3 regions of the Agromyces sp. NPDC057679 genome follow, and region 3 is predicted to be linked to each of the others. Evidence: predicted binding sites of a transcription regulator. Region 3 holds the regulator's gene; each other region holds the start of a gene.

Region 1 (4,678 bases), on a different contig from region 3:
AGTGGATGCCGGTGATCGTCCAGTAGTCGGCTGACTTCAGCGCGAACTGGCCGGCGAACGTGACCGTCTCCTTCGGCGCAGCCTGGAGGACGATCGGTTTGCTCGCTGTGCCAGCCCTTGCTGCGTATCCGGCACTTCCCTTGTAGGCGCCGCCGCGGATGACGATGACGTCTCCTGGTTGGGCGACCTTCACCCCGTAGTCGACGGTGGCGAGCGGGTGCGAGATGTCAGGCGCCGGGCAGTACGCCGGCTTCGACACCAGCCATCCGCTGTCGATGCAGTACCTGCGGTCGGTGCCGTTCGCGGTCTTGTTCGTCCCGTTGGCCGCCACGTACACGTACCGGCCGCCGGGTGCCGGTTTCGCGAGGGTGGTGGCGCCGATGGAGATGGCGGGCCCGGGTTTCGGTGCAGTGGCCGCTGAAGCTGATGTTGCCCCCATGACCGATGCGGTGACGACCAGGAGTGCACAGAGTGACGCTCGAGCTGCTGACTGCCACGCAGGCTTCATGTTCCCCAGACATGCGGCAAACAGCAGGAGTTCTGCTGGCAGCCGCGTCAGCTTGCTTTCACGACCGCCAGCTCATCCCAGTGCGTCGTCACGCGCGGCGACAGCATCGCCCGGCGCATCTGCCACACCGGCCCGTCCTTCAGCCCGGCAAGACCGAGCCCGAGCGCCCGATCGCCGTGCCTCCGGTTCACCCGGTCGATCGTGTCCCCGAGCCCGCGATGCTCGAACGGGGCGACGAACGGATCGAGGTACTGGTGGGAGGTTTTCTGAGTGATGCCGGTGAGGATGATCCCGGCACGGTTGTACTTCATCCCCGGTTCGATGTGCGGGCTGAGCGCAGCGATCGCCGATTTCGTGAGCGTGATCGGGTCATCGGTCGGCTGGGTGAGGGACACGGAGACGTACGGCGCTGAACGGGGCCCGTCCGCGAACGCCGACGTGGACGCGAACACCTGCAGATGCTTCGCGACGGATCCTTGCTTCCGGAGCCGGTACGCGGCGCGTTGCGTGTAGACGGACAGGACCTGCTCAACTTCCGCGGTGGTGGTCGCCGGGGCGCCGAGCATCCGGCTGAAGATCAACTGCTCCTTCGTCTTCCGTTCGACGTCGTCCGGGACTGCCGGCGTCCCGCGGAGTTCGTACACGGTGCGTTGCAGGACGACGGAGAACTTCTTCCTGATGAGTTGCGGGTCGGCGTACTTCAGGTCGCGGACGGTGTGGATGTCGAGCATCGCGAGACGCTTCTTCGTTCTGCCGGCGACGCCCCACACCTCGTCCACCTCGAGCGATTCCAGGATCCGGTCCTGCTGCTCCTCCGGGTACGCGTCCCAGTGGCAGACGCCGCCGAGCTGCGGGTGCTTCTTCGCCCCGTGGTTTGCGATCTTCGCGAGGGTCTTCGTGCTCGCGATCCCGACGCAGACGGGCAGGCCGACATGCTTCAGGATGGTCTCTTTGATCGTCCTGGCGGTCTCGGTGAGCTCTTCGGTGGTGCCGCGGAGCACGCCGAACGCCTCATCGATGCTGTAGATCGACAACTCCGCCATGAACCGCCCCAGGATGGCCATGACCTTCGCCGACAACGACCCGTAGAGCTCGTAGTTCGAACTGCGGGCGACCATGCCCCACACCCGTGCCTGGTTCTCGAGCTTGAACCAGGGGTCTCCCATCTGGACGCCGAGCGCTTTCGCTTCGGGGGAGCGGGCGACCACGCAGCCGTCGTTGTTCGACAGGACGACCGCAGGGACTTCGCGGAGCTTCGGGTCGAACACACGTTCGCAGGAGACGAAGCAGTTGTTGACGTCGACGAGCAGCACTCGGCGCGGCGACTTCGCCGTCATCTTCCGCGGCCGGGGGAGTGGACGGTCACTGAACCTCCTCGAGGAACCCGAGTTCGTCGACGGTGAAGTCGAGCTTGATGACCCCGTTCACTGCGTCCCTGCTCGGGTTGAGCCCAACTACGAGCTCGTCGTCGAAATGCAGGTAGTAGCTCTTGGCTCCTTGGATCGGGACGCCGGTGACTGAGTACTTGATCTGGCAAGTGCCGTCCGGGGCGAACGCGCCGAAGGTCATCACACCGACCGTCTGCGACTTGTAGTAGAAGACGGCAGGCTCAGCGCCGTTGCCGAGCGTCGGCCCGTGCCCTCCAAGAGTGATGGTGCAATTCGCGTCCTCCGTCCAGTCCGACGGGCCGGTGATCATCCCGACGACGTCGAACTGCTCCCGCTCGGGTGCTGCTGCTTCGCTGGCCGAACATCCGGTGATTCCTGATGTTGCAGCGATCGCGGCGCCGGCGGCGAGGAGAGTGCGGGTGAAGGTGCGCGTCATGCTCTGATCCTGCCCTGCTCAGACGACATGGTGAAGGCACCGGGTGACGACGCCCCACACTTCGAGGCTCGCGAACTCGGGGATCTCGATGTCCGGGTAGGCGGGGTTCTCGGACTGCAGCCGCACCCGTCCGTCACGGCCGCGGCGGATCCGTTTCAAGGTGAGCTCCCCGTCGAGGATCGCGACGACAACCGACCCGTCACCTGCGGTGAGCGACCTGTCGACGATCACTTCGTCGCCGTCGTAGATGCCGGCGCCGATCATCGAGTCCCCAGCGACCCGGACGATGAACGTGGCGGTCGGATCGACGATGAGGTGCTCGTTCAGGTCGATCGGGCCGTTGTAGTAGTCCTGGGCAGGGCTCGGAAAGCCTGCCGGCACCGCGATGGGTGCGACGAAGATCGTGCGGAGCCTGGCGAGCTGAGTGTCGCTGATCGGCCGGATGTCGACAAGCACTGCTCACCACCTCCAAGTTTCGAAGATAGTTTCGAGTGTACGACGGTGCGGCGTCGCCGAACAGCCGCGAGAAGCCCAGAATCCACCAGCGCGACAGCGGATGTCGGCTCCCACCGGCCGAAAGTACCAGCGGAGGAAGTTTCGCCGAGACCCGCCGGTGTCGGGTCAGGCGGCGATCGACGCCAGGTAGTCCCGCTCCATCGACTCCGGAGTCGTCAGCTCGTCGCCGTCCCGGAGCGCGCGGAGGTACGCAACCACTCGGTCTCGAGGGTTCGGCTGCTGATACTCGGGGTTCTTCCCGTCGTTCACCGGGTAGACGGCGTACGTCGTCGACCAGCACTCCTCGAACCATTCCCATAGCAGGTTCGACTCCTGCTGGTCTCGGCCCATGCCGAACAGGTGACCGAAGAAGCAGTTGCCGGCGCCGTCCTCGGTTCGGACGACGTCGACGCACCACGATTCGGCGTCGGTCGCCTCCATGTAGTCGATGACGTCGTCGATCGTCACTTCGCGATCGTGTTCGGGGTGCACTGTCTGCAGCGTGGGCCGGTTCATCACGATGAGCACATGCGCGGCCGCCGCATGCCTACAAGGCATGAGCTCGGTGCGTTCCTGGATCCAGCGGCGCCGGCATCCTGAACCCGCGCCGGTGATCATCGACGAACCAGAATCAACGCCCGATGCAGCGACCATCACCGACCTTGACGAGCTCCGACGGCTCGCACGGAACCCCGCAAACCACGACGCGCTCATCGCGAACCCGGACACCCCAGCGGATGCGCTCAGGCACATCTGGCTGACCGGCGACGGGCCGCCGGTCGGTGTGCTCGAGCACGGCAACGCCCCGTTCGCCGTCATCGTCGACGCCAGGTGGTCGACCGACCCGGAGATCGCTGCGATCGCCCGAACCGTCCACCGGGCGCGGATCGGTTTGCCGCCGCACACGTAAAGGGTCATGGCGAACATCGACCTCAAAGGCAACCACCACGACCGCAAGGGCCTCTTCTCGGAGAAGCCGCAGAGCGCAGCCCCGGCAGGTCTTCTGACCGCTGGCGCAACCCCGGACAGCGACGGCGTGTACGCACGATTCGACCACGAAGAAGCCGGTCGCGCCACGATCGTTTCCGCCGGCGAGGCCGGCGAGTTCGTCCTCCAGACATTCGGCGCCAACGTCCAGTTCTCTGCCCCCGAGACGGCAACGGCAGACCAGCTGCAGGAAGCCGCAGCAGAAGCGTACGACCGCGCCGTCGACAACGGGCTCACCGAGCAGAGCGCCGACGATGACGACATGGAGGAGTTCGTCCGCGGGTACCTCGTCACCGCCCTCTGGAGCGGCACGGATGAGGACGGCGAACCGCTCGACAGCACCTTCGATGTCGACGACTTCGACCCCGAGACCGTCAAGACGGTCACCGAAGAGCTCGACGGGTTCGTCCGGTCGAACCGCGGCCTCGTCGACCGCTACCTCGAAGCCGGCAACGACTGGTCGCAGCTCGGAAACGACCTCAACCTCACCCGCAACCGCCACGGCGCAGGGTTCTGGGACCGCGGTCTCGGCGAGCTCGGAACCGACCTCACCGACATGTCGCACGCCAGCGGCAGCGCCGACCTCTACACCGGCGACGACGGCAAGCTCCACTTCGCCTGACCGGGCAGCCCCGCCGCATACCTACACGACATGGGCCCAAGCAGAGGCAACACCGTCAGGTCTCGCGCCGGGATGCGCGCGACGTTCAACCGCGGCGCGTTCCGTCCAGGCTCGCAGTCGGCAACGGACGGCGAAGTGATCGCTGGGATTCTCCAGGCTTCCACGTTCACCGACGAGGAGCTCGCGCAGTTCTCCGCTGACATCGAACGACTGCGCGAGCTTGCCGCGAACCCGGACCTGCA
Region 2 (4,678 bases), on a different contig from region 3:
AAGAACTCGGCCGCCTCGCTGATCGGCATCTCGAGCACCTCGGCGATGTTCTTGCCCTTGTAGTGCACCTGCAGAGTCTCGCGGTTGTACCGCTGGCCTCCGCAGACCTCGCAGGCGACGTAGACGTCGGGGAGGAAGTTCATCTCGATCTTGATGGTGCCGTCGCCCGAGCACGCCTCGCAGCGGCCGCCCTTGACGTTGAAGCTGAAGCGGCCGGGCAGATAGCCGCGTGCCTTCGCCTCGTTGGTCTCGGAGAAGAGCGTTCGGATGCGATCGAACACCCCCGTGTAGGTCGCCGGGTTCGATCGCGGAGTGCGCCCGATCGGAGCCTGGTCGACGTGGACGACCTTGTCGAGGTGCTCGAGGCCCGTCACGCGCCGGTGCTTGCCTGGCACCTTGCGGGCGCCGTTCAGGCGGTTCGCGAGCACCCGGTACAGGATGTCGTTGACGAGCGAGGACTTGCCGGAGCCGCTGACCCCGGTGACGGCGGTCAGCACGCCCAGCGGGAACTCGACGTCGACGCCGCGGAGGTTGTTCGCCTCGGCACCCTGCACCGAGATCATCCGCTCGCGGTCGATCGCCCGGCGATGCGCCGGGATCGCGATCTCGCGGCGGCCCGAGAGATAGTCGCCGGTGAGCGACCGGGTGTTCTTCACGAGGTCGGCGTAGCTGCCCGAGTGCACGACGGTGCCGCCGTTCACCCCGGCACCGGGACCGATGTCGACGATCCAGTCGGCGGTGCGGATGGTGTCTTCGTCGTGCTCGACGACGATGAGCGTGTTGCCGAGGTCGCGGAGCGCGACGAGCGTGTCGATGAGCCGGCGGTTGTCGCGCTGGTGCAGGCCGATGCTCGGCTCGTCGAGCACGTAGAGCACGCCGGTGAGCCCCGAGCCGATCTGGGTCGCGAGTCGGATGCGCTGCGCCTCGCCGCCCGACAGCGTGCCCGCCGCGCGGGCGAGGTCGAGGTAGCTGAGGCCGACCCTGATGAGGAAGTCGAGCCGCAGCTTGATCTCGCGGAGCACCTGGGCCGCGATGGTCTGCTCGCGCTCGGTGAGTTCGAGCCGGTCCATGAAGGAGCGCGCGTCGGTGAGGCTCAGGAGACCCACATCGGCGATGCTGTGGTCGTGGATGAGGACCGAGAGCACCTCGGGCTTCAGACGCTTGCCGTCGCACACGGGGCACGGCACCTCGCGCAGGTACTCGGACCACCGCGCGCGCTGCACGTCGGTCTCGGCCTGCAGGTACTGCCGCTCGATGTACGGCACGACGCCCTCGAAGCCGGAGCTGTAGCTCATCTCGCGGCCGTAGCGGTTGCGCCACCGCACCTTGACCTCGAAGTTGTCGCCGCGGAGCACCGCGTTGCGGGCGTCCTCGCCGAGCTGTTCCCAGGGGGTGTCGAGCGAGAACCCGAGATCCCTCGCGAGGCCGTCGAGCAGCTTCTCGTAGTAGTTGTAGAGGCTCTTGCCCTGCGAGGTCCACGGGAGGATCACGCCTTCGGCGATGCTGAGCTCGGGATCGCCGAGCAGCAGCGCCTCGTCGACCGACATTCGGGTGCCGAGGCCGGAGCACTCGGGGCAGGCGCCGAACGGGGCGTTGAACGAGAAGGTGCGCGGTTCGATCTCGGTGAGCTGGATGGGGTGCTGGTTCGGGCACGAGAGCTTCTCGGAGAAGGTGGCCCACGCCGCGGGCCCCTCCTCGTCGACGAAGTTGACCTGCACGAGACCGTCGGTCAGCCGGAGCGCCGTCTCGAGGGAGTCGGTCAGTCGCCCGAGCACGTCGGGCCCGGCGACGAGCCGGTCGACGACGACCGAGATGTCGTGCTTGACCTGCTTCTTCAGCTTCGGCGGCTCGTCGAGTCGCACGACCTCGCCGTCGACGACCGCGCGCGAGTAGCCCTGCGCCGCGAGCTCGCGGAACAGGTCGACGAACTCGCCCTTCTTCTTCGAGACGACGGGGCTCAGCACCTGGAACCGGGTGCCCGCCTCGAGCTCCATCAGCTGGTCGGCGATCTGCTGCACGGTCTGGCGCTGGATCTTCTCGCCGCAGACCGGGCAGTGCGGCACGCCGATGCGGGCCCAGAGCAGTCGCATGTAGTCGTAGATCTCGGTGATCGTGCCGACCGTCGAGCGCGGGTTGCGGTTCGTCGACTTCTGGTCGATCGAGACGGCGGGGCTCAGCCCCTCGATGAAGTCGACGTCGGGACGGTCGACCTGCCCGAGGAACTGCCGCGCGTACGCCGAGAGCGACTCGACGTAGCGCCGCTGACCTTCGGCGAAGATCGTGTCGAAGGCGAGCGACGACTTGCCCGACCCCGAGAGCCCGGTGAACACCACCATCGCGTCGCGCGGAATCTCGACGTCGACGTTGTGCAGGTTGTGTACGCGGGCTCCGCGGACACTCAGGCGCGAATGGGCATCGAGACGTGAAACTGGCACCCTTCGAGTCTAAGGAGCACCACCGACACGCACGGCCGGGGCGCACGCGCTCTGAGCGAACATATGTTCGATCGGCGTCGAGCACCGCGATGGACGGCGCTTCGCCGACCGCCCCGGACGCTCAGCCGAGGTGTCCCGCCTTCTCCATCTGTCGCAGCTCGCGCTTGAGTTCGGACACCTCGTCGCGGAGCCTCGCGGCGAGCTCGAACTTGAGCTCGCCGGCGGCCTCGAGCATCTGCTCGTTGAGGTCGCGGATGAGGTCCTCGAGATCGTTCGCCCCCTCCGCCGCGATGCCTTCGCGCTTCAGGTTCGGCACCGGCGACTTCTTGCGGCCGTCGCGGCCCGCGAGCAGCGCCGCGGTGTCGGCCTCCTCGCGCGCGAGCACCTCGGTGATGTCGGCGATGCGCTTGCGCAGCGGCTGCGGGTCGATGCCGTTCACCCGGTTGTACTCGAGCTGCATCTCGCGCCGGCGGGTCGTCTCGTCGATGGCCTGGTTCATCGAGTCGGTGAGCACGTCGGCGTACATGTGCACCTCGCCCGAGACGTTGCGGGCAGCACGGCCGATGGTCTGGATGAGCGAGGTCGACGACCGGAGGAACCCCTCTTTGTCGGCGTCGAGGATCGCGACGAGCGACACCTCGGGCAGGTCGAGACCCTCGCGCAACAGGTTGATGCCGACGAGCACGTCGTAGACGCCCGCGCGCAGCTCGGTGAGGAGCTCGACGCGGCGCAGGGTGTCGACGTCGGAGTGCAGGTAGCGCACCCGCACCCCCGCCTCGGTGAGGAAGTCGGTGAGCTCCTCGGCCATCTTCTTCGTGAGCGTGGTGACGAGCACACGCTCGTCGCGCTCGGCCCGCTTCCGGATCTCCTCGAGGAGGTCGTCGATCTGCCCCTTCGACGGCTTCACCACGATCTGCGGGTCGACGAGGCCGGTCGGTCGGATGATCTGCTCGACGACGCCGTCGGCGACGCCCATCTCGTACCGGCCGGGCGTCGCCGAGAGATAGACGGTCTGCCCGACTCGGTTCTTGAACTCGTTCCACTTCAGCGGGCGGTTGTCGAGCGCGCTCGGCAGCCGGAAGCCGTGTTCGACGAGGGTGCGCTTGCGCGACGAGTCGCCCTCGTACATGGCGCCGATCTGCGGAACCGTCACGTGCGACTCGTCGATCACGACGAGGAAGTCGTCGGCGAAGTAGTCGAGCAGGCAGTGCGGCGCCTCGCCCGGCTCGCGCCCGTCGATGTGCCGCGAGTAGTTCTCGATGCCCGAGCAGAAGCCGATCTGCTCCATCATCTCGAGGTCGAAGGTCGTGCGCATACGCAGGCGCTGGGCCTCGAGCAGCTTGCCCTCGCGCTCGAGCTCGGCCAGCCGCTCGTCGAGTTCGGTGCGGATCGTGCCGATCGCCCGCTGCATGACCTCGGTGGATGCCACGTAGTGCGAACCGGGGAACACGGGCACCGCGTCGAGCTTCGCGACGACCTGCCCCGTGAGCGGGTGCAGGCTGTAGAGCGCCTCGATCTCGTCGCCGAACATCTCGATGCGGATCGCCAGCTCTTCGTAGATCGGGATGATCTCGATCGTGTCGCCGCGCACGCGGAAGTTGCCCCGCGAGAAGTCGACGTCGTTGCGCTGGTACTGCATCGAGACGAACTTGCGGATGAGCCAGTCGCGGTCGACACGCTGCCCCACCTGCAACGGCATCATGGCGCCGAGGTACTCCTCGGGCGTACCGAGGCCGTAGATGCACGACACCGTGGACACCACGACGACGTCGCGGCGGCTGAGCAGCGAGTTCGTCGTCGAGTGCCGCAGTCGCTCGACCTCGGCGTTGATCGACGAGTCCTTCTCGATGAAGGTGTCGGTCTGGGGCACGTAGGCCTCGGGCTGGTAGTAGTCGTAGTACGACACGAAGTACTCGACCGCGTTGTTCGGCAGCAGTTCCCGGAACTCCGTGGCGAGCTGGGCCGCGAGGGTCTTGTTGTGCGCGAGCACGAGCGTGGGCCGCTGCACCTGCTCGATGAGCCACGCGGTCGTCGCCGACTTGCCGGTGCCGGTCGCGCCGAGCAGCACCACGTCGGTCTCGCCGGCGTTGATGCGACCCGCGAGCTCGGCGATCGCCTGCGGCTGATCACCGCTCGGACGGTACTCGCTGACGACCTCGAACGGACGAACTGAACGCGTGGCCTGCATCCCTCAAGTCTAGGTTCGACCGCCGACATCGGGGCCGGCAGCGCTCGCCCCGTGC
Region 3 (4,678 bases):
TGCCGGTGCTCGCCGCGAGCCCGGTCGAGGCGATCTCGCTCGACCTCGTGCGCGGTGCGCTGCCCGAGGGCCTCGACCCCGTCACGGCCGAGGCGCTCGCCGCGAAGACGCTCGTCGCGGGCGTCGTCGACGGGCACAACATCTGGCGGGGCGACCTCGCCGCGGCGTTCGACCGCATCGCCGCAGTGCAGCACCTCTCGGGAAGCGTCGCCGTGTCGACCTCGACCTCGCTGCTGCACGTGCCGCACGACGTCGAGGACGAGCAGGCGCTCGACGCCCGACTCGTCTCATGGCTCGCCTTCGCCGACCAGAAGGTCGCGCAGGTCGCGACCCTCGCACGCGGGCTCGCCGAGGGCCGCGACGCGATCGCCGCCGAGCTCGACGGGGCATCCGCCGCCCTGGCCGACCGCAGCGGCGCACCCGGCGTGCGCGTGCCCGCAGTGCGCGAGCGGCTCTCCGCCCTCGTGAGCGGCGACTTCGACCGCGGCGACTACGCCGCCCGCGTCGCCGCGCAGGCCGAGCTCGAGCTGCCCGAGCTGCCGACCACGACGATCGGCTCGTTCCCGCAGACGAGCGACATCCGTCGCGCCCGCGCGCGGCTCGGCAAGGGCGAGCTCGACGCCGACGGCTACGCGCAGCTCATGCGCGAGGAGATCGAGCGGGTCGTGCGCCTGCAGGAGGAGATCGGCCTCGACGTGCTCGTGCACGGCGAGCCCGAGCGCAACGACATGGTGCAGTACTTCGCCGAGCTGCTCGACGGCTTCGCCGTCACCGAGCACGGCTGGGTGCAGTCGTACGGCTCGCGCTGCACGCGCCCCTCGATCCTCTGGGGGGATGTCTCGCGGCCGGCCCCGATGACGGTCGAGTGGTCGTCGTACGCGCAGTCGCTGACCGAGAAGCCCGTCAAGGGCATGCTCACGGGCCCGGTGACGATCCTCGCCTGGTCGTTCGTGCGTGACGACCAACCCCTCGGCGACACCGCGCGCCAGGTCGCCCTCGCCCTGCGCGACGAGATCGCCGACCTCGAGGGCGCCGGCATCAAGGTGATCCAGGTCGACGAGCCCGCGCTCCGCGAGCTGCTGCCGCTGAAGCTCGCCGACCAGCCGGCGTACCTCGACTGGTCGGTCGGCTCGTTCAAGCTCGCGACGGCGGGCGCGGCGGCGGCGACGCAGGTGCACACGCACCTCTGCTACTCGGAGTTCGGCGTGGTCATCGACGCGATCAAGAACCTCGACGCCGACGTGACCTCGATCGAGGCGGCGCGCAGTCGCATGGAGGTCGTCGACGACCTCTCGACGAGCGGATTCGACCACGGCATCGGCCCGGGCGTCTACGACATCCACTCGCCGCGCGTGCCGTCGACGGCCGAGGTGCAGGCGCTCCTCGAGCGCGCGGTCGCCGAGATCCCGGCGTCGCGGCTCTGGGTGAACCCCGACTGCGGCCTGAAGACCCGCGGCTACGACGAGACGGTCGCCTCGCTCGAGAACATCCTCGAGGCGACGCGCGCCGTGCGTGCCGAGCTCGAGGCGCGCACCGAGCCGGCGCTCGCGGGCTAGCCCGACGAGACGAGAAGGGGCGGATGCCGCGTGCTGCGCGGCATCCGCCCCTTTCGCTGTCTCGCGGTGGAGGTGCGGCCGCTCGCGCGGCCGGGTCGGCTCGACTCCGGGTCAGACCGCGCGCAGCACCGAGACGACCTTGCCGAGCACCTCGGCGTGGTCGCCCACAATCGGTTCGAACGCGCTGTTGCGGGGGAGCAGCCACGTGTGGCCGTCGCGCTGTCGGAAGACCTTGACCGTCGCCTCGCCGTCGAGCATGGCCGCGACGATCTCGCCGTTCTCGGCGGTGCGCTGCGAGCGCACGACCACCCAGTCACCGTCGCAGATGGCGGCGTCGATCATCGAGTCGCCGACGACCTTGAGGATGAACAGCTCGCCCTTGCCGACGAGCTGCCGGGGGAGCGGGAAGACCTCTTCGACCTGCTGCTCGGCGGTGATCGGCACACCGGCGGCGATGCGGCCGACGAGCGGCACCATCGCGGCGTCGCCGACGGGGGCCGCGTCGCCCGCGGCGGGAGCGCGCTCCTCGAGTCCGGGCACCTCGATGAGGATCTCGAGTGCGCGGGGGCGGTTGGGGTCGCGGCGCAGGTAGCCGGCGAGCTCGAGCTGGTTGAGCTGGTGCGTGACGCTCGACAGGGAGGAGAGCCCGACGGCGTCGCCGATCTCGCGCATGCTCGGCGGATAGCCGCGGCTCGCGACCGAGCGCTGCACGACCTCGAGGATGGCGAGCTGCTTGGCGCTCAGGCTCTTGCGTCGACGCGCCCTTCCGATGTCACGCACGTCGTTGTCGCTCACGGTCTCCGCCCCTCGTTGCGATCGCCTCGCGATCGGATGTCGGTGGTGTCTGTTGCACTGTGTCCAGACATTCGAAACTGTATCCGCCTCGCAGGGGTGCGGCAAACATTCGTTCGAGTGTGTCGTGGTATTCGTGCACGGGGAATCGGTGTTCGGGTGCTTGCCTTCGAAAACATTCGAAGATATATTCGGAACATAGATTCGCATTCGGCCCTCCCGGCCGAGGGCCGGATGCGATTCACTCAGGAGGTGTGAGATGAGCGCAGCGATCATGACCGGCGGGTACGCCCCGGTGCAGTCCCGCCCGGTGCCGTTCCACGAGCCCGACCGTCTCGCGCGTGCTGGCGCAGGCGAGCCGGTGGCGGTCCGCACCCGCCTGCGACTGACCCGGCGGGGCCGTGTGGTCTTCACGACGCTCGCAGCGCTCCCGCTCATCGTCTGGGCGTTCGTCATCGTGCTCGGGGGCGGCGGCGCCGCGGCCGACGTCTCGGGCGCCGGCGCAGGGGCCGCGCTCGAGTACGTCACCGTCGAGGTCGGTGCGTCCCTCTGGGAGATCGCCGAGTCGATCGCGCCCACCGCCGACCCGCGCGACACGATCGCCGAGATCCTGCGCATCAACGGCCTCGACGAGGCCACGATCGTGCCCGGCCAGCAGCTCGCCGTCCCGGCGGCCGAGTAGCGGGCACGCCCGGTCACACGGGGTCTCACGGAGGGGACGCCGTGCTGCGCGTGGCTAGCATGGTTCGGTGACGAGTCTCGATGATCTCCCCATCCGCGACGACCTCCGCGGGCGTTCGCCGTACGGCGCCCCGCAGAAGTCCGTCCCCGTGGCGCTCAACGTCAACGAGAACACGCATCCCATCCCCGAAGACGTCGCCCACGACATCGTGGCCCGCGTCGCCGCCGCGATCCTCCGGCTGAACCGCTACCCCGACCGCGAGTTCACCGAGCTGCGCGAGGCGCTCGCCCGCTACCTCGGCCACGGGCTCGCCCCCGAGCACATCTGGGCCGCGAACGGGTCGAACGAGGTGCTCCAGCACCTGCTCCAGGCCTTCGGCGGCCCCGGGCGCCGGGCGCTCGGCTTCGACCCGACGTATTCGATGTACGGGCTGCTCGCCTCGGGCACCGGCACCGAATGGGTCGCCGCACCCCGCGACGAGGAGTTCGAGCTCAGCCCCGAGACCGCGGTCGCCGCCGTCCGCGAGCACGACCCCGACCTGGTGCTGCTCTGCGCCCCGAACAACCCGACGGGCACCCCGCTCGACCTCGACACGATCCGCGCGGTCGCCGACGCCGCCCGCGGCATCGTCATCGTCGACGAGGCGTACTTCGAGTTCGCCGAGCCCGGCACGCCGAGCGCGCTGACCCTGCTCGAGGGCCGGCCGCGCCTCGTCGTCTCGCGCACCATGAGCAAGGCCTTCGCCTTCGCCGGCGCCCGGGTCGGCTACCTCGCCGGCGATCCCACGACGATCGACGCGCTGCGCCTCGTCCGGCTGCCGTACCACCTCTCCGCGCTCACCCAGGCGGCTGCGCTCGGCGCGCTCGCCCACTCCGACGAGATGCTCGCGATGGTCGACGAGATCCGCGGGCAGCGCGAGCGCATCTCCACGGAGCTCGCGCGGCTCGGCTTCGCTCCGCACCGCAGCGGGTCGAACTTCGTGCTCTTCGGGGGCGTCGACGACCCGCACGCGGTCTTCGAGGCGCTCCTGGCGCGTGGCATCCTCATTCGCGAACTGGGCATTCCCGGGCACCTGCGCGTGACCGCGGGCACCGAGGCCGAGACGACCGCCTTCCTCGAGGCGATCGCCGTGTTCGCCCCGAACGCGGCGGGCGCCGCCAAGAATAGGATCGACGCATGAGCGGCCAGACCCACAACCGCGCGGTACGCGTGCAGCGCGAGACCAGCGAGTCGAGCATCGACCTCTCGATCGACCTCGACGGCACCGGTGCGAGCGACATCGAGACGGGCGTGCCGTTCTACGACCACCTGCTGACGGCGTTCGCGAAGCACTCGCTCACCGACCTCACCGTGCGCGCCGCGGGCGACGTCCACATCGACGTGCACCACACCGTGGAGGACACGGGCATCGTGCTCGGGCAGGCGATCCGGCAGGCGCTCGGCGACAAGCGCGGCATCTCGCGGTACGGCGACGCCCTCGTGCCGCTCGACGAGGCGCTCGCGCAGGCCGTCGTCGACATCTCGGGGCGTCCGTACCTCGTGCACACGGGCGAGCCCGCGGGCTTCGAGTTCCACCTCATCGGCGGCCACTTCACCGGCTCGATGGTGCGGCACGTCTTCGAGGCGATCACCTTCAACGCGGGGCTCA

Evidence for each region. Region 3 encodes LexA, which represses DNA repair genes until DNA is damaged. Its sites were predicted from a motif close to TCGAACANNTGTTCGA; they were not measured.
Region 1: the regulator LexA is predicted to act here: its motif matches at 2,808-2,823, upstream of ACFVAJ_RS18805 (LexA family protein).
Region 2: the regulator LexA is predicted to act here: its motif matches at 2,491-2,506, upstream of uvrA (excinuclease ABC subunit UvrA).

The regions. Positions count from the first base shown of each region.
Region 1 covers NZ_JBHVIK010000004.1:385,919-390,596, forward strand. Annotated here, with positions in the region: gene ACFVAJ_RS18790 (chondroitinase-B domain-containing protein) at 1-439, opposite strand, end outside; gene ACFVAJ_RS18795 (Y-family DNA polymerase) at 556-1,845, opposite strand; gene ACFVAJ_RS18800 (hypothetical protein) at 1,871-2,332, opposite strand; gene ACFVAJ_RS18805 (LexA family protein) at 2,351-2,776, opposite strand; gene ACFVAJ_RS18810 (hypothetical protein) at 2,954-3,295, opposite strand; gene ACFVAJ_RS18815 (hypothetical protein) at 3,393-3,737, shown strand; gene ACFVAJ_RS18820 (hypothetical protein) at 3,744-4,436, shown strand; gene ACFVAJ_RS18825 (hypothetical protein) at 4,572-4,678, shown strand, end outside.
Region 2 covers NZ_JBHVIK010000003.1:405,952-410,629, forward strand. Annotated here, with positions in the region: gene uvrA (excinuclease ABC subunit UvrA) at 1-2,435, opposite strand, end outside; gene uvrB (excinuclease ABC subunit UvrB) at 2,557-4,623, opposite strand.
Region 3 covers NZ_JBHVIK010000001.1:30,449-35,126, reverse strand. Annotated here, with positions in the region: gene metE (5-methyltetrahydropteroyltriglutamate--homocysteine S-methyltransferase) at 1-1,556, shown strand, start outside; gene lexA (transcriptional repressor LexA) at 1,668-2,351, opposite strand; gene ACFVAJ_RS00150 (LysM peptidoglycan-binding domain-containing protein) at 2,608-3,030, shown strand; gene ACFVAJ_RS00145 (histidinol-phosphate transaminase) at 3,098-4,210, shown strand; gene hisB (imidazoleglycerol-phosphate dehydratase HisB) at 4,207-4,678, shown strand, end outside.